DNA from 4 places in the Bradyrhizobium sp. 26S5 genome. Region 2 is predicted to be linked to each of the others. Evidence: predicted binding sites of a transcription regulator. Region 2 holds the regulator's gene; each other region holds the start of a gene.
What was found. Region 2 encodes LexA, which represses DNA repair genes until DNA is damaged. Its sites were predicted from a motif close to TGTTCNNNNTGTGTTCNG; they were not measured.
Positions count from the first base shown of each region.

Region 1: V5279_RS36755 (ribonuclease T2 family protein) is a predicted target of LexA. The motif match lies at 2,661-2,678, and genes of this name have one in related genera.
Region 3: V5279_RS14760 (DNA repair protein) is a predicted target of LexA. The motif match lies at 2,297-2,314, and genes of this name have one in related genera.
Region 4: V5279_RS11215 (PA0069 family radical SAM protein) is a predicted target of LexA. The motif match lies at 2,544-2,561, and genes of this name have one in related genera.

Region 1 covers NZ_CP145948.1:7,792,467-7,796,856, forward strand. Annotated here, with positions in the region: gene V5279_RS36735 (TonB-dependent siderophore receptor) at 1-124, opposite strand, end outside; gene V5279_RS36740 (DUF3617 domain-containing protein) at 1,074-1,604, opposite strand; gene V5279_RS36745 (hypothetical protein) at 1,649-1,948, opposite strand; gene V5279_RS36750 (hypothetical protein) at 2,113-2,607, shown strand; gene V5279_RS36755 (ribonuclease T2 family protein) at 2,722-3,408, shown strand; gene V5279_RS36760 (23S rRNA (adenine(2030)-N(6))-methyltransferase RlmJ) at 3,717-4,390, shown strand, end outside.
Region 2 covers NZ_CP145948.1:5,236,856-5,241,245, forward strand. Annotated here, with positions in the region: gene V5279_RS24330 (HAD family phosphatase) at 1-124, shown strand, start outside; gene glp (gephyrin-like molybdotransferase Glp) at 150-1,361, shown strand; gene lexA (transcriptional repressor LexA) at 1,593-2,297, shown strand; gene V5279_RS24345 (hypothetical protein) at 2,640-3,068, shown strand; gene V5279_RS24350 (hypothetical protein) at 3,231-3,458, shown strand; partial or broken gene V5279_RS24355 (ComEC/Rec2 family competence protein) at 3,555-4,390, opposite strand, start outside.
Region 3 covers NZ_CP145948.1:3,188,858-3,193,247, reverse strand. Annotated here, with positions in the region: gene V5279_RS14765 (DNA polymerase Y family protein) at 1-1,546, opposite strand, end outside; gene V5279_RS14760 (DNA repair protein) at 1,437-2,231, opposite strand; gene V5279_RS14755 (UdgX family uracil-DNA binding protein) at 2,482-3,960, shown strand.
Region 4 covers NZ_CP145948.1:2,393,932-2,398,321, reverse strand. Annotated here, with positions in the region: gene V5279_RS11225 (ribonuclease HII) at 1-707, opposite strand, end outside; gene V5279_RS11220 (VOC family protein) at 786-1,232, opposite strand; gene V5279_RS11215 (PA0069 family radical SAM protein) at 1,356-2,522, opposite strand; gene V5279_RS11210 (glycosyl transferase) at 2,686-3,255, shown strand; gene V5279_RS11205 (helix-turn-helix domain-containing GNAT family N-acetyltransferase) at 3,349-4,290, shown strand.

The DNA.
Region 1 (4,390 bases), 2.6 Mb from region 2:
TCTGAACGTTGCGATCCCTGAGCTCCTTCTGCGTCACGACCGAAAGCGATTGCGGCGTCTCGAGCAGCGGCGTATTGGTCTTGGTGCCGGCGGTGCTGTTGGTTGCCACGTATCCGGTCGTCACGCCGATCGCGCCTCCGGCGCCTTGCGCCCGCGGAGCCTGGCTCTGAACGGGCGCCGCATTGCGGCGCTGGTTCACAGCAGTCGTTCGCGAAGTCCTGGTGCGCTGACTTGAAGCGACGGCGCCGCGCTTCTTTGCCACATCAGGTTGATTCACCGTCACCGGAGGGAGCACGCTTACATTGTTCGGCGGAGCACTGGTTTGCGCCTGAGCGTTGGCGACGTTTGCCCCCGCTGGCACGAGCAACACCGAACCGAGAAACGCCGCATTGATCGCAGCCGTTGATCCGAGCAAGCCGCGCTTGCTCCGCGACGAAGCCATTCCCACCAAACAATCCCCACACTGCCCAGGAAATCTTGACCGAGCCGCGCGTTCGCAACTCAGCGGGCATCGATTGGGGCGGACTTCTATCGGCGGGTTGAGCGAAATTCCACACGCGCAAAATAGAATCCATTGAAGCGCACACGATGCGAAACACTGGAACGATTCAAGATGCGCAACACTGGAGCGATTCAAAACGACATGCTGTCGCAGCACGCTTGCAGCGCGAAGAATTCGATGCGCGTCTTCGCTTTCTCAGATTGCTCGAGCGCGAGGCACGCAGCGATCGTTCAATGATGTTGATTTCGTCCTGCAATACCCTTGGCATTGTGCGCGATCAAAGCCAACACCTCGCAAGTGATGCGCGCTATCCATGTCATCGCATCTAACGGGGCGAGCGAACGTGCGCTCGATGTTAGGCTGCGCGAAGCAGCCATCGCTCCTCGACAAGCAAGCTGCGAATTGGATTGCGTCCGCCTTCGCCGAGCTTCGGCGGACAAGTCGTCGCTTCAGCGCAAAATTGCTTTGCAATTTTGTCGCGAGCTTCTCGCAATGGAGGTGGTGCAAAGCGTCACAGCCTCTCGAGATGAGAGGCGATACATTCAGGCGCGCGACGTCAATGCGCTGCGCCCTACTTCTGCTTGGGCAGCAGGCCCTTCAGCTTTTCCATGTCCTTGACGTTCATCTTCATGCCGCCGGGCATGACGATGTCACCGGGCTTCTGGTCGGCCTTGCAGGCGCCAAGCCATTTCGCCTCGATGGTCATCGTGGTGTCGCGGGTGCCGGCCGCGCCGCCCTCGGAATGCGAGGTGCTCTTGACCGTGTAGGCGGAATTGAAGTCGCCGACGATCTCGGCGTGGCTCTGCACCGTCATGCCGGCGACGCTGCAGATGGAATCGCTGACATAGCCGGTCGCGGTCTTCTGGATATCCTGCTTGGAGCAGACTTCCTTGGCCATCGGCGATGCCGCCGCGCTCATTTCCTTGTCGGTGGTCTCGTCGGTGCAGTGCTGCATGGTGATTTCCGGCATCGGCCCGCCGGTACGCAGCATCTTCATCTCCCACAGCCCGGCCTTGCGGGTCGGCAGGTCGACGGCACTTGCGGCGCCGGCGGACAAGACGAGGCAAACAGCCGAACCAAGCAAGGCAAGCTGTCGGGTCATGCGGTGAGCTCCCGGCTGAACGATCGGAGAATGGAGCGGCGCGCTCAGTAGAGCGTGCGCACTGGCCTCTCGGCCGCGCCGTAGGGCACCCAGCGGCAGGCAAAGGAGAGATAGCCACCCGGATAGCGCTGCACCGCAAGGAACTTCACCACCTTGCCGTAGGAGGCGCAGTGATCGACGGCGAGCTGCCGGGCGTCGCTCTGGACCGCCAGCGTATAGGCGATGATACCGCCGGTATCATTGCCCTTGAACGGCGGCACCGGCTGCAACCAATCGGCCCGCGCCGGTACAACGGCCAGCATCCCGCAAACGGCAACCAGGCACGCGGCCAATTTCCTTCGCATCGCAGACTCCATTTCGCTTGAAGCAACATAGAGTGCGCCGGCCACCGTGAAAAGAACGAGCCGGCCGCTAGAAGTGGACTTCTCTGCAGGTGTTGCCGCGCTGCACTTGACCTTGCCAGGGCTTCGCGGCACCGTCCGCGCATCGGATCATCGGGTGGATTCCCATGCGCAACCTGTTCAACTCCCGCAATAAACTCGGCCAAAAGCTTGGCCTCGGCGCCGCACTCGTGGTCGGCCTGCTGGCTTTCGGGGGTACGGCCGAGGCCGCCAATCCGTTCGAGCTGAATTTCTGGCTGTCCGGCCCGCGCTATGACGGCAATGTGGCGCCCTGCGAGAGGGCGCTGAGGGTCATCAGCGAGCAATTCCAGGAAAAGGAAGCCACTTTCTGGAATTCGCCGCTCGTGATCACCGGCTTCAACCGGATCCACGAAACCGCCTTCCGCCCTTGGCAGGCCGACAATATTCCGCGCCGCTATTGCTCGGGCGACGTGATGTTGAGCGACGGCAAGGTGCGCGGCGTACACTATTCGATCATCGAGGACGGCGGCTTTGCCGGTGTCAGCGACTCTCTCAGCCTCAGCCCGGGCGTCGAATGGTGCGTGACCGGCCTCGATCGCAACTGGGCCTACAACCCGTCCTGCAAGGCCGCCCGGCCCTGATCTCCGACCAGATTGCTGACAGCAGAAGCCGCCGCCATTCAGACGGCGGCTTTTGTTCTTGAAATGTTCCGGTGGCCTGCTAGGCTCCGGGCGGTCGAGTGAGGGGAGCGTTTGATGCCGCGGTTGGTCACAATTTCCCGATTTCTGATTTCGATTGCCTTTGTTCTATGCGGTGCGGTGGGGGCCTCGGCCCAGGATCGCCGCCAGAATGCGCCGGGTGAGTTCGATTTCTACGTATTGTCGCTGTCGTGGTCGCCTTCGTTCTGCGAGGCGGCGAGCGAGCGCGGCAACAATGGCCGCGGCACGCAGGCCCAGTGCAGCGGGCGGCCGTATTCCTTCGTGGTCCACGGCCTGTGGCCGCAATATGAGCGGGGCTTTCCCGAATACTGCCAGCGGCCCTCGCCGCGGCTCGCCCGCAACATCATGACCTCGATGCTCGACCTGATGCCGGCGCCCGGGCTGATCTACAACGAGTGGGACAAGCACGGCACCTGCTCCGGCCTCGGCGAGCGGGCCTATTTCGAAGCCATCCGCAAGGCCCGCGCTGCGGTGAAGATCCCCGAGGAATTCCTGCAATTGTCGGAGCCGAAGACGATCGCGCCCGACGAGCTGGAGGCGGCGTTCATCAAGGTCAATCCGGGACTCAGCAGCTCGGCGATCGCGGTGACCTGCGACAGCAGGCGGCTCAGCGAGGTGCGGATCTGCCTCAGCAAGGACCTGCAATTCCGTTCCTGCGAGGAAACCGACCGCCGCGCCTGTCGCCGTGATCAGGTGCTGATGCCGCCGGTTCGCGGCGGCTAGCGCGTTTTCGAGCGAATTGGGCACCGGTTCGCGTGAAGAAAATGCGTCAAAACAGGAAGCTGGAGCTTCGGTTCTGATCTCAATCAGAACCGAACATGCTCCAGCCCATCGCTTCCCGTCATTGCGAGCAACTCGCGACAAAATTGCAGGGCAATTTTGCGCTGAAGCGACGACTTGTCCGCCGCAGCCTCGGCGAAGGCGGAGGCAATCGATACTTTCTCGTGGTGAGATGGATTGCTTCCGCCTACGCTCCCCGAGCTTCGGCGGACAAGTCGCTCCCCCCGCAATGACGTGGTAATTGCTATCCCATGAACTACCGTCACGCCTTTCACGCCGGCGGCTTTGCCGATGTCATCAAGCACATCGTGCTGGTGCGCATGCTCACCTATCTGCAGGAAAAGCAGGCGCCGTTCCGCGTCATCGACACCCATGCCGGCGCCGGGCTCTATGACCTGACATCGAGCGAAGCGCAGCGCAGCGGCGAATGGCTCACCGGCATCGCGCGGCTGATGCAGGCGCGACTCTCCGACAAGGCGCTGCCGCTGATCGCGCCGTATCTCGACATCGTCAGGGCATTCAATTCGAGAGGCGAACTGAAAACCTATCCCGGTTCGCCGCTGATCGCGCGTGCGCTGCTGCGGCCGCAAGACCGCCTCACCGCCTGCGAGATCGAACCGACGGCGCGCAAGCAACTGATCGATGCGTTGCGGCGTGATGCGCAAGCGCGCGTCGTCGATCTCGATGGTTGGACGGCGCTGCCCGCATTCGTGCCGCCGAACGAGCGGCGCGGTCTGGTGCTGATCGATCCACCGTTCGAGGCAAAGGATGAGTTCGAACGACTGGCCCATGCTTTCACTGAAGCGTTCGCGAAATGGCCGACTGGCGCGTATCTTTTGTGGTACCCCGTAAAATCCCGGAGGGCCACCGACGAGCTCGCGCACAGCGTCGCTGCAGCGGCAGCAACAAGCCGGCCTGCCGGCAA
Region 2 (4,390 bases):
GCGGATCCTGTTCTTCGACGATCTGGCTGCCAATATCGAAGGTGCGCGGGGGCGTGGCCTTCAAGCCATCCACGTGACATCGACGGATGACGTGGCAAGGGCGCTGACCGCACTTGGTATTTGACCATTTGCATTGAGGAGTTTTGCGCGTGGCCCTGATGCCGGTTGCCGATGCCCTGTCCGCCATTCTTGCCGGCGCCGAACCGCTGCCGGAGGAGATGGTCGCGCTCGATGCCGCCTACCATCGCACGCTGGCGCACGACCTCGCGGCGCGCCGCACCCAGCCGCCCGAGCCGATGTCGGCCATGGACGGCTACGCGGTGCGCGCCGCCGATGCGGCTGATCTCAAGTCCCGGCTCAAGGTGATCGGCGAAGTCGCCGCCGGCCGGCCGTTCGAGCGGACGCTCAGTGCCGGCGAAGCGGTGCGGATCTTCACCGGCGGCGTGATCCCCCATGGCGCCGATGCCGTCATCATCCAGGAAGACACCCGGGTCGATGGCGACCACATCTCGATCACCGAGGCAGCGAGCCCGGGACGGCACATCCGCCCGGCCGGCGTCGACTTCCGTGAGGGCGACCTGCTGCTCAACGGCGGCAGCCGCCTGTCCGACCGCGCGCTCTCGCTTGCGGCCGCCATGAACTATCCGGAACTCGCGGTGCGCCGCCGCCCGAAGGTCGCAGTGCTCGCCACCGGCGACGAACTGGTGATGCCGGGCTCCCAGCCCGGCCCCGGCCAGATCGTCTATTCCAACGGCTATGCGCTGCGTGCGCTGGCGCGCGCCGAAGGCGCCGAGACCGTCGATCTCGGGGTGGCCGCCGACACGGTGGCCGCGACCACGGCCGGTATCCGCCGGGCGCGGGAGGCCGGCGCCGACATCCTGATTACGACCGGCGGCGCCTCGGTCGGCGACCACGATCTGGTCAAGCAGTCGCTGGAGGCCGAGGGCGTCGCGATGGCGTTCTGGCGGATCGCGATGCGGCCCGGCAAGCCGATGATGCACGGCCGGCTCGGGGCCATGCGGGTGATCGGCCTGCCCGGCAATCCGGTGTCGTCCTATGTCTGCGCCTTCCTGTTTCTGGTGCCGTTGATTCGGGCTTTGAGCGGTCGGAACACGATCCATCATGTCCGCACCACCGCCGTGCTCGGCCGCGACCTCGCCGCCAACGACCAGCGCGAGGACTATCTGCGCGCGCGTCTCGAGGAGCGCCAGGACGGCGCGCTGATCGCCACGCCGGTGATGCAGCAGGATAGTTCGCTGCTCGGGAATCTCGCTGCGGCGCGGGCACTTCTGGTACGTCCGCCGTTTGCGCCCGCCGCCGCCAAGGGCAGCGAATGCGAGATCCTCACACTGCCCGACTGAGGTTTTCGCGGGCTGCCGATTGCGCGCCGCCTGATGCGTTCACCGGAAATTAATTGGTTGCGGAACACATATCGAACATATAGTGTCCGTTCATGATTTGTTTCGAGTACTGGTGTCTACAATCGGGAAGCCGCCAGGGAGCATTGCGCTCCCGAGATCAGGCCCCGTCTGAAGGCCCCACCTGAAGAGTCTCGGAATCGAACGACGCTATCAACCGGGGGAATGCTCGAGATGCTCACGCGCAAACAGTACGAACTTCTGCGTTTCATCAATGAACGTCTGAAAGAGGCCGGCGTGCCGCCCTCCTTCGACGAGATGAAGGATGCGCTCGATCTGCGCTCGAAGTCCGGTATCCACCGCCTGATCACTGCGCTGGAGGAGCGCGGCTTCATCCGCCGCCTGCCCAACCGCGCCCGCGCCATCGAGGTCATCAAGCTGCCCGAACTGGCCGCCGGCGGCGGCAACGGTCGCCGCGGCTTCACGCCGAGCGTCATCGAAGGCACCCTCGGCAAGCGCAGCAGCACGCCGCCGATCGCCGAGGACGACGGCAACCGTCCGGTCGCCGTCCCCGTGATGGGCCGGATCGCGGCCGGTACGCCGATCGAGGCGCTGCAGACCCGCAGCCACACCATCAGCGTGCCGCCCGACATGCTCGGCTCCGGCGAGCACTATGCGCTGGAAGTACGCGGCGATTCCATGGTCGACGCCGGCATCCTCGACGGCGACATGGCGCTGATCCAGCGCAACGACGTCGCCAACACCGGCGACATCGTGGTGGCGCTGATCGACGAGGAGGAAGCCACCCTGAAGCGCTTCCGCCGCCGCGGTGCATCGATCGCGCTCGAGCCGGCCAACACTGCCTATGAAGTGCGCATCCTGCCGCCGAACCGGGTCCGCATCCAGGGCAAGCTGATCGGGCTGTATCGCAAATACTGACGGCGGCGGAGCATGATCCGGAAAAGTGCGGAGCGGTTTTCCGAAAAGGTCATGCTCGAACAGACATATGGAGCGGGATGACGATTCGAAGAAAAGTCATCCCGATCCGGGAACGAGCAACAGATCGGATCGTTCCTTGGAAGATAGTGCGACGTGCGGACCACCTAGGATGCGCCCTGATACCTCTCGCGCAGTGTAGCGCGTTTGTGATTGAGGCGTTCGACGGCCAGTCGTACAATCGCCCAGAAACGAGCAGACACTCGTTTGCTATCGTCCACTCTGGTAGAGGCCTGCGCCTCAAGGAGAGGCACGGGTCGCTACCTCGAAAAGAGGAGCCATCCGATGTGTGACTATAGTCTGCACGCCGTGGCATCGCGCCCCGCCATTGTCGGAGAGACGCTGATCACCACGACTTTCCGCGGCACGTCGACCCGCGGCTTTGCTTCGGAGAACGATCCCACTGTCGCGGTCTGCATGCTGCCGGGCACCGAGCTCGCTTTCGCCGAGAACGTTCGCTACGACAGCCGCTGGATCTGGACCAAGACGATGAATTTCCGCGTCGGCGTGTTCAACGAAGTCGAGCCCGACGTGCCCGATCGCCATCATGACGCGGTCGAATTCCCCGACGGCAGCCACGTTCTGGTGACCCAGCTCGTCGAGGGACAGCGCGTCAGCGTGCTGCAATTGCCGGCACTGCATCCGCCGGTCGAGCACAAGCCGAAGGTTGTGGAGCGGCGGCCCTCCGCATTCGCGTCGCTGTTTTTGGGTTGAGCGCATCGTCGCCGCGGAATGAGCCACTCGGCGGCGGATGACCTTAGGCGATTTCGAGCGACCCCGGATTTCCGCTTCCGGGGCGCAGCAGGAGATTTGCGTCGGCGAGCGCCTTGGCGCATCATCGCGTACGGAGGACGTGTACTCACGGAAACCTGCGCAGTGGTCGACAAGGTCACATGGCAAAAGGCTGGACGCGTCACTGAGCCGGGCCGCTACATGTTCCGGTTCGGCTGGCTGACAGTGACGGCCGATGATCTCAAGGTCTGGGAGCAGTTTCCCGAGGCCATCTTCACCCTCGTCAAGAAGCCCGACGCCGGCCCCGATTCCGACGAGTACCATCTCGGCCTGTTCGAGCTGCCGACCGGCCCCTCGCCCGGCAACGGCTGAAGCGTTTTCGAGCGAAGTGGACACCGGTTCGCGTGAAGAAAACGCGTGAAAACAAGAAACTAGAGTTTTGGTTCTGATTAAATCAGAACCAAAACTCTAGTCGTCGCCCTGCAGGTCGGTCTCGGCCGGGGTCGCATCGACTGCGGGCCGCGGCGCGGCGGCGGGTGTGCGGAGGACCGTCTCGCTCTCACCGTCACCGGGAACCGCCGGCGACCACGGCCGGTCGATGCCGCCGGGCTTCACCGCATCGACGGCGTAGCCGGCGCCGGTCCGCCGCAGCACCAGCGCACCGTGGCGCCGCAGCCGCTCGGCATCGATCACCGAGGCCGCGCAACCCTGCGGCGCCGGCCGCGCGGTGACGATCAGCGCCGCCCGCTCGCAATCGTCGGCCAGCGCCTCCGGCCGCATCGCCAGCGCGACGAAGGCGCCGCCCGGGCCCTGGGTGACGCAGCCGCTCGGATCGCAGGAGACGCCCCCGCCGAGCGACGCATCGGCGGCGGTCCGCGCATCGGCATCCGCCGCCAGCCATTCCTTGACCAGGAATGCATCCTTCGCGCTATGCATCAGAGCAGCCGCCCGTCGCCGCCACGCACCGCGACGTTGCGGCCGTCGGCGGAAATCAGCACGTCCGGCAGCGGGGCCCTCAGCGCCCAGACTGTGGCCACCACCAGCAGCACCGCGCCGGACCAGCGCAGCGGCGTGCGCAACAGCCCAAGCAGGATGATGCCCGCGCTTGCGACGATCAGCGGCCCGATGCCGAACGCCGCCATCCGGCCCACCGCGCCAGGCAGCGCGGCGACCCATTGCGTCACCAAAATCATCCAGTCGATGCCGAAGCCCATGATCGCCCAGAACACGCCATCAAAGCCGAACGGCATGGCGAGGAGGCCGAGCAGACCCGCCGGCATCACGATCGCCGACACCACCGGCAT
Region 3 (4,390 bases), 2.0 Mb from region 2:
GCGGACCGTCGGGCACGCTCGCGAACGGCACCTTGATCGGCTCGGGCCGATCGAACAGCCGCAAGGGACGCAGCGGCGGCTCGCCGGCGACGCGTTCCGGCCAGGCGGCGGCGCTGGCAGCAGTCAGATGATGCTGCGCCGGTAGCGCGAGCGCCGATCGTTCGGGGATGTGGCTCTCCAGCGGCAGATGCACGACGACGCGTTTGCCGCCGATGCGGGCGGCGATGCGGTCGATCAGCGCCGAGAGCTCGTCATTGTCGTGCACTGACGTGTCGAGATCGCGCTGTTGCTGCACCACGATCTCGGTACGCCCGGCGGCAAGGCGAATGAGGTCGAAACCGAAGCCGGGATCAAGGGGATCATTGAGCGCATCGAGCCGCTCGCGGAACAGGCGGTCGATCATCTCGGGCCGCGTCACCGGACGGCCGGTCTCGACCATGATCGCGCGCACCGCGCCGTCGGTGCGGAAGAAGCTCGCCTCCAGCTGCCGGGCGCCCTTGCCCTGCTTGTCCATCGCCGTCACCAGCATCTTGGCGAGGCTTTGTAACGTCAGCGCGATCACGGTGTCGGTGGAGACCGGTTCGGGGAAACGCTTCTCGACGATGTAATCGGGCAGCGGCTTGCGCGGGCTGATCGGGGCATCGCCCTGACCGAGCGCGTGGCTGAGCAGGGTGGTGAAGGCGGCGCCGAACCGTGCCGAGATTTCATGCGGGGCGCGTGAGGCGACGTCGCCGATGGTCTTCAAGCCCGCGCGGCGCAGGCCGGTGGTCACGGCAGGATCGGCGCCGAGCGCCGACACCGGCAGCGGGCCGACCGCCTCTGCTTCCGCGCCGCTGGCGACGATCTGCCCGGAAGTGTAACGCGTCAGCGTGCGGGCCGCGATCGAGGTGCCTGATATCGCAGCGCTGACCGCAAAGCCGCGCCGGCTCAGCGCATTGGTCACGATCTGCAGCAACGCGCGCTCGCCGCCGAACAGATGTGCGCAGCCGGTGATGTCGAGGAACAGCCCGTAAGGCGGATCAAGCGCGACCAGCGGCGTGAAGCGGTCGCACCAGTCGGCGATGTCGTTCAGCGTCTTCAGATCGGCGGCCGGATCGGCGTCGTAGACCGTGAGCTCCGGACAGATCGCCCGCGCATTGGCGAGCGGCAGCCCGATCGACAGCCCGGCGCGCACCGCCGCCTCGTCGATCGCGTGCAGCAGGATCGCGTTGTGGTCCTTTGCGACGACGACGCTGGGGGCCTCAGTCGATTGCTGCGGAAAGCGAGATTCTTTCTTCGCCTCTCCCGCTTGCGGGGGAGGCCGGATCGCATCGTTAGATGCGATCCGGGTGGGGGCTCTCTCCCCACGAAGAGCGTCGTTCGTGGCGAGACCCCCACCCCAACCCTCCCCCGCAAGCGGGAGAGGGAGCCCTACCACCTGCCGAATGTCCCGCGCATCAGCTTGCGAGACGATGTCCTGCGCGAGCTTGCGCTTGATGCGGTCGATGGGCAGACGTGGCAGCCACAGGCTGAGGATACGCCGACGGTTCACTGAATTGGCACTCATCACATTTCCATTCCATGATCCATCGCCCGACCGGGCCATGACGATTGCGCACGAGTTCGGCGTCGAAGCGCGGCGCGCCCCAGGCGCTTGCGGCATTGCCGGGCGGCGAATGCGCCGCGCGCACGATCCAGCGCGTCTCCGCGGTCGAGGGGATCGCCGTTGCCGCGATCCGCAGCACCAGCGCGGTGACGCCGGAGGCTTGCGCGGCCAGGGTCAATTTGCGGCTGGCGACGAGGTCGAGCTGGCGCGCATGGCCCCAGACCTCGAGCACGACGGCGCCGAGCGCATCGCAGGCGAGCGCGTCGGCCGCGGTGCGGAGGCCATTGTCGATATCGGCGGCGCGCACCGTGACCAGCAGGCGCGGATCGAGGCCGAGCTCGGCGAGCCCGCGCATCGACAGCGCGCCGTTTTCGCGATCGGAAAAATCCTGCCGCACCCAGACCAGCGGCTTGCGCGCAGACAGCCGTCCGGCAAGCCCCGCGATGAAGCCGGTCGCCGCCCCGCCTTGATGGCCGGCCGCGAACACCTCGTGCAGCGTTGCCGCCGCAAGCCCGCCGCGCAGCATCGCGTCCGCGCTGGCGTGTCCAAGCGCGATGCGGTTCGGCATCGCCGCCTCCGATGGCGCCTCGATGCGCGCGATGCTGCCGCGCAGAGACGCAAGCGTACCCGTGCGTGCGCCGTTCATATGCGCCGCTCCTTCCCAACCAAAATTTGAGGCCGTCACTGATCCGAACCAGGGACTGGCTCATTTGTTCATGATATGTTCTAATATAAAGCTAACAGGGCCGGCAGAGTCAATCGGATTGGTGAGCTCCGTGATTCATGAGCGGAATCAATGGGATTCAGGAGCGGCCGAACTGCACGCCGCCGGTTCGCCCGCGGCGTCCGGCGCGCCGGCCCGGAAAATGGCGGCGTGACGGAAACGGAGCAATCGCATGCGTATCATCGTGCTCGACAACGTCACCGATTTCGAAGGCTGGCGCAAGGCCGCGCGGCGATTGGTGCTGAATGACGTGAAGCCGTCGGACGTCACGTGGACGGTGCGCAGCGACGACGAACTGGTGTCGGCATCCTGCGTGAATGAATTGCCTGATACGCCGCAGGCGCAGTTCAACGTCACAGCCAAATTTATCGAGCTGGCAAGGACCGCGATCCTGCATCGCAATGACGAGCGCTTCGCCCTGCTCTATCGCCTGCTGTGGCGGCTGCGCAGCCATCATGATCTGCTCAGCGCGACTGATGATCCCGATGTCGCCGAGGTCCACGCGATGGCGCGCGCGGTCTATCGCGATATCGACAGGATGCACACGCATCTGCGCTTCCGCGAGATCGGCCGCGAGCAGAAGGCGCATTACGTCGCCTGGTTCGAGCCGGAGCATCGCATCGTCGAGCATGCCGCACCGTTCTTCGCCGGCCGCTTCGCCGACATGCCGTGGTCGATCCTGACCCCCGACGCCTGCGCACATTGGGACGGGCACGCGATCTCGATCACGCCGGGCGTCGCCAAATCCGAGGTTCCGAGCGAGGACCGGCTCGAGGAGGTCTGGCGGCGGCATGACAACGGCCGCTTCAATCCGGCGCGGCTGAAAGTGATGGAGATGCCGCAGGCCTATTGGAGGAACCTGCCCGAGGACTCGATCATTAAACCTCTGATCGAAGACGCCATGCGCATGACCAGCGGCCCCTTCATCGCACGCAAGGCCGCCGAGCCGCAGCAGCGGCAGGATATGCCGATGCCCCGCAAGCAAGCTCGCGACACGCATACCCAGGACAAGCAAACCCAAGACAAGCAAACTCAAGACAAGCAAACTCGTGACGCGATCGCAGCCTTGCGCGACGAGGCCGCCGCTTGCCGCGCCTGCCCGCTGTGGAAGGACGCGACGCAAACCGTGTTCGGCGAAGGGCCGCAAGGCGCGACGCTGATGCTGGTCGGGGAGCAGCCCGGCGACAAGGAAGATCTCGCCGGCCATCCCTTCGTCGGTCCCGCCGGGCAGATGCTCGATCGCGCGCTTGAGGAAGCCGGCATCGCGCGCGCCAAGGTCTACATCACCAATGCGGTGAAACACTTCAAGTTCGTGCCGCGCGGCAAGATCCGGCTGCACCAGAAGCCGGGCACACCGGAGATCCGCGCCTGCCGGCAGTGGTATGAGCGCGAGCTCGCCGCCATCAAGCCGGAGCTCGTGGTGGCGCTCGGCGCCACGGCCGCGCAGAGCGTGCTCGGCAAGATCACACCTATCCACAGGAACCGCGGCCAGCTGATCGAGCATGACGGAACCAGGGTGCTGGTCACCGTACACCCGTCCTATCTGTTGCGGCTGCCCGACGAGAAAGCCAAGGCGCTGGAATATCAACGCTTTATCGACGATCTGAAAATCGCCGCAAATCAGCTGCGCAATTCAGCCCACGCGGCTTGAGTTCCGGGGGAACTGCAGGATCACACTTCAACGTGAAATTGTTCAAAACGCTGATAAATCCCTACAACCTTGAATTGATCCGTGATACCCTCACGTGTCTACGGGCATCGGGCGTCATGTTCACGCCATGACGTACCCTGAGGCGGGCGCGCTGCGCGGTTTGCTAGCCCCGATCGTGCGGCGCGCCACCTCATCCTCACTCCCGAAACAGCCGTCCTGGACCGACGATGCGCACGAATGATCGTGCGATATCCACCGCGCGCGCCAGTCCCGTCGTGTCCGTATTCGCGGGACTGTTCAAACGATTTCAAGGAGAAGCAGCAAGATTCAGCGCATGACGCATGGCGCGGATTCAAGCACCTGCTTGCGCTGCGCAAAACAACGTTGAGCTTGTCATCTAACCTTCAACTCCATCAGTCAAAAATGCCCC
Region 4 (4,390 bases), 2.8 Mb from region 2:
TCGGGCTCGGCCGGGACCGGAAAATGCTTCAGCCGCGCGGCGACGACGGGGGCGAAGAAGCTGCGGTGATGGGTGGTGGGCCCGAGACGATCCAGGGCCTCGAGGTGCTCGGGCACGCCATAGCCCTTGTGCTGCTCGAACCCGTAGCCGGGACAATCCAGCGCCAACGCGCACATCAGGCGGTCGCGCGTCACCTTGGCGATGATCGAGGCCGCCGCGATCGAGGCCACGATGCCGTCGCCGCCGATCACGGCGTCGCAGTCGCAGGGCGTGGCCAGCTTGTCGCGGCCGTCGACGAAGACGTGTTTTGGCATTTCCGGCAGCGCATGCACCGCGCGCGCCAGCGCCCACAGCGAGGCGCGCAGGATATTGTCGCGGTCGATTCGCGCCGGCGACGCCACAGCGACCGAGAACGCTGATGTGGCGCAAATCTCCTCGAACAGCTCCTCGCGCCGCTCGGCGGTCAGCCGCTTCGAATCGTCGAGGCCTTTGGGAATCTTATTCGGGTTCAGCACCACAGCGGCGGCAACCACAGGCCCGGCCAGCGGCCCGCGCCCGGCCTCATCGCAGCCGGCGACCGGCCAGACACCGCGCTTGATCAGCGCCCGCTCGCGCCGGAAGCTCGGCCGCGTCACGATACGCTTCTCCGGCTTGGCTGACTTGGCCGGCGTCTTCTTCGGTGTGTTCTTGGACTTGTCCCGAATCATGCGGGGATGGTGATCAAGCCAGCCCCGCGGCGCAACCGGGAACCAGCCGCCCTTCCCCGCAATTCAATCAGGCCGCCTCTAATCGGGTATCGACACCCGCCTGTTATCGAGCACCTCAAACCCCGGCGCGCGGACCACTTCCCAGGCGTGGCCATCGGGATCGCCGAAATAGCCGCAGTAACCGCCATAGCTGGTGGGCTGGGCGGGCTTCAGCAGTTTGGCGCCTTTCGAGAGCGCGAACGCCATCACACGATCGACCTCGGCATCGTCGTTGCAGTTCCAGGCGATCGCAACGCCGCGGAACGCCTCCGGCCGCGGCTGATCCGGCAGCCCGGCATCGGCGGCGAGCAGATGCCACGGGAACAGCCCGAGCACGCTGCCGCCGGTGTCGAAGAAGGCGACCTCCTCGCCGGTCACGCGCATCTTCCTGGTAAAGCCGAGCTTCTCGTAAAAGGCGATGCTGGCGCGCATGTCGCTGACGCCGAGGGTGAGGACGGTGAAGCGTGCGGTCGGGGCGTTACTCATTGTTGCACTCACTGTTTTGACGTCATCGTAGCCCGGATTGAGCGAAGCGTAATCCGGGACCTCTATCCGCGGCCAAAGATTTCCCGGATTGCGCTACGCTTCATCCGGGCTACGGCTCCTTGCCTAGAACAAGCTCAACTGCTCGCCGCTACGCTTCGGCTTGGCAAAATGATCGGTGGTCAGCTTGGTGCGCCGCTTGTTGAGGCCGAGCTTTTCGCAGGCGATCTCGAAGCGACGGCCGATCATCCAGGCCATCGGGCCGGTGCCCTTCATCCGCGTTCCCCATTGCGAGTCGTAATCGCGGCCGCCGCGCATGTCGCGGATCAGCGTGAAGACGTGGCGGTAGCGGTCGGGATAGTTCGCCATCAGCCATTCGCGAAAGAGATCGCGGACCTCGAGCGGCAGCCGCAGCAACACGTAGCTCGCCTCCTTGGCGCCGGCATGCACGGCGGCATCGAGGATGCGCTCGATCTCGGAATCGTTCAGCGCCGGGATCACGGGCGCGACCATCACAGTGGTCGGGATGCCGGCGTCGGCAAGCCGCTTGATCGCTTCGAGCCGCTTCGGCGGCGTCGACGCGCGCGGCTCCATGGTGCGGGCGAGTTTTGGGTCGAGCGTCGTCACCGATAGCGCGACCTTGGCGAGATTGCGCTTAGCCATCCGCGCCAGGATATCGATGTCGCGGGTCACCAGCGCCGACTTGGTGACGATGCCGACCGGATGGCCGGCGCGTTCCAGCACCTCGAGAATGCCGCGCATGATTTTCCGCTCGCGCTCGATCGGCTGGTACGGATCGGTGTTGGTGCCGATCGCGATCATCCGCGCCTCGTAGTCGGGCGCCGCGAGCTCCTTCTCGAGCAGCGCGGGCGCGTCCGGCTTGGCGAACAGCTTGGATTCGAAGTCCAGCCCCGGCGAGAGGCCGAGATAGGCGTGGGTCGGCCGCGCGAAGCAATAGACACAACCATGCTCGCAGCCGCGATAGGGATTGATCGAGCGGTCGAAGCCGATGTCGGGCGAGTCGTTGCGGGTGATCACCTTGCGCGAGGTGTCGAGCGCCACGCTGGTCTGGAACGGCGGCAGGTCGTCGAGGCTCTGCCAGCCGTCGTCGAAGGCTGTCCGCGCCTCGGCCTCGTAGCGACCGCTCGCATTGGACTGTGCGCCGCGGCCGCGCCGCCGCTCGCGCTCGATCGCGACCGCAAGCTCGGGAAAAGGGGTGGGTGCACCCGCCGGGTTATCGGAGGGCGCCGTTACCGGCGGGTGCTTGAGGGCATGAGAGGATGCTCGGCTCATGCTCTGAAGCTAACACAACCTTAGAACAAATCAAGAACATCACTTGAGAAAATCCACAAAGTGATGGCGCAAAATTCTGCAGGCGAAAAGGCTGCTTTGAATATGACAAGGTGATAACACGGCCGGAGTTTTTCAACCGCTTGGGCCACCGAAGCCTCAAATCATGCTGAGCGTGATCATTCCAACCGACGGCGTCGAGCGCACCGCGGTCGCGACATTGGCGGCGCTGGTGCCCGGCGCAGCCGCCGGCGTCGTCCGCGAGGTGCTGCTGGTCGACCGCACCAGCAGCGATGTGATGGAGCGGGTTGCCGACGTCGCCGGCTGCGGTTTCCTGCGCTTCGAGGGCACGCGCGCCGCGGCACTTGCCGCCGGTGCAAAGCAGGCGCGCTCGCCGTGGCTGATGTTCCTGCATCCGGGCGCGGTGCTCGACGCCGGCTGGATCGAGGAAACCACCCAATTCATCCAGATGGTGGCGGCAAGCGGCAAGGACCGCGCCGGCATCTTCCGCTACGCCCGCGCGCCCTACACCGACCCCGGCCTGCGCGACGGCATCAAATTCGTCGCCCGGATGATCGCCGGCCCTTCGGCCGAACAGGGCCTTCTGATCGCGCGCGACCATTACGAGCGGATCGGCGGCTACCGGCCCGACGCCCGACGCTCCGAGGCACGGTTGCTGCGCCGGCTCGGCCGCTCCTCCCGCACCATGCTGCGCAGCCGGATCATGGTGGCGTAGGGTTTCCGACCCGCGGTGAGCTTCGAGATGCCCTGAAACCGGCCGTGCAAATCGGCCTTGCCATTTATTTGATTCCATCAAATAATATGTTTGATGAAATCAAATTCCCATGACACGACCCTCGAAAGCCAGGTCGCCGCGATCCGCGGCTTCAGCCGGTTCTACACCCGCAAGCTCGGCATCATCGAGCCGAAGCTGCTGCACTCCCCGTTCACGCTGCAGGAAGCGCGGATCATCTACGAGCTCGCGCATCGCGAGAACTGCACCGCGACCGATCTGGTGCGCGAGCTCGACCTCGATGCCGGCTTCGTCAGCCGCACGCTGGCTGCGCTGCAGCGCCGCCAGATCGTGACGCGCAAGCCGTCGAAGGCCGACAAGCGCGTCAATGAGGTGGCGCTGACCGCCAAGGGCCGCACTGCTGCCGCGGACCTCGACCGCCGCTCGCGCAACGAGGTCGGGGCGCTGCTGAAGCAGATCGACAGCGACCGCCGCGCCGCCGTGGTGCGCGCGATGGGCACGATCGAGCAGTCGCTGGAGCCGCCGGCCGAAAAGCCGGCCGGCTTCCTGCTGCGCAGCCATCGCGTCGGCGACATCGGCTGGGTGATCTCGCGACAGGGACGCGCCTACGCCGAGGAATATGGCTGGGACATCAGCTACGAGGCATTGGTAGCAGAGATCTGTGCGCAATTCCTGCGATCGTTCGATCCGGCTCGCGAGCATTGCTGGATCGCGGAGGTCGACGGCGAGCCGGTCGGCTCGGTCTTCCTGGTCAACGGCGGCGACGGCCTCGCCAAGCTGCGGCTGCTGCTGGTGGAGGAGAAAGCGCGCGGGCTCGGCGTCGGCCGCGCGCTGGTCGAGCAATGCATCCGCTCTGCACGCGAGATGGGCTACACAAGGATGACGCTGTGGACCCAGAGCATCCTGCTCGCCGCGCGCAGCATCTACGTCCGCGCCGGCTTCCAGCGGGTGAAGGAAGAGAAGCACCACAGCTTTGGCGTCGACCTGGTCGGCGAGACCTGGGAGCTGGATTTGTGACCCCGTCATTCCGGGGCATCGCGTCAGCGATGAACCCGGAATCTCGAAGATGCGGCGCGAGATTCCGGGTTCGCGCTTCGCGCGCCCTGGAATGACGAGG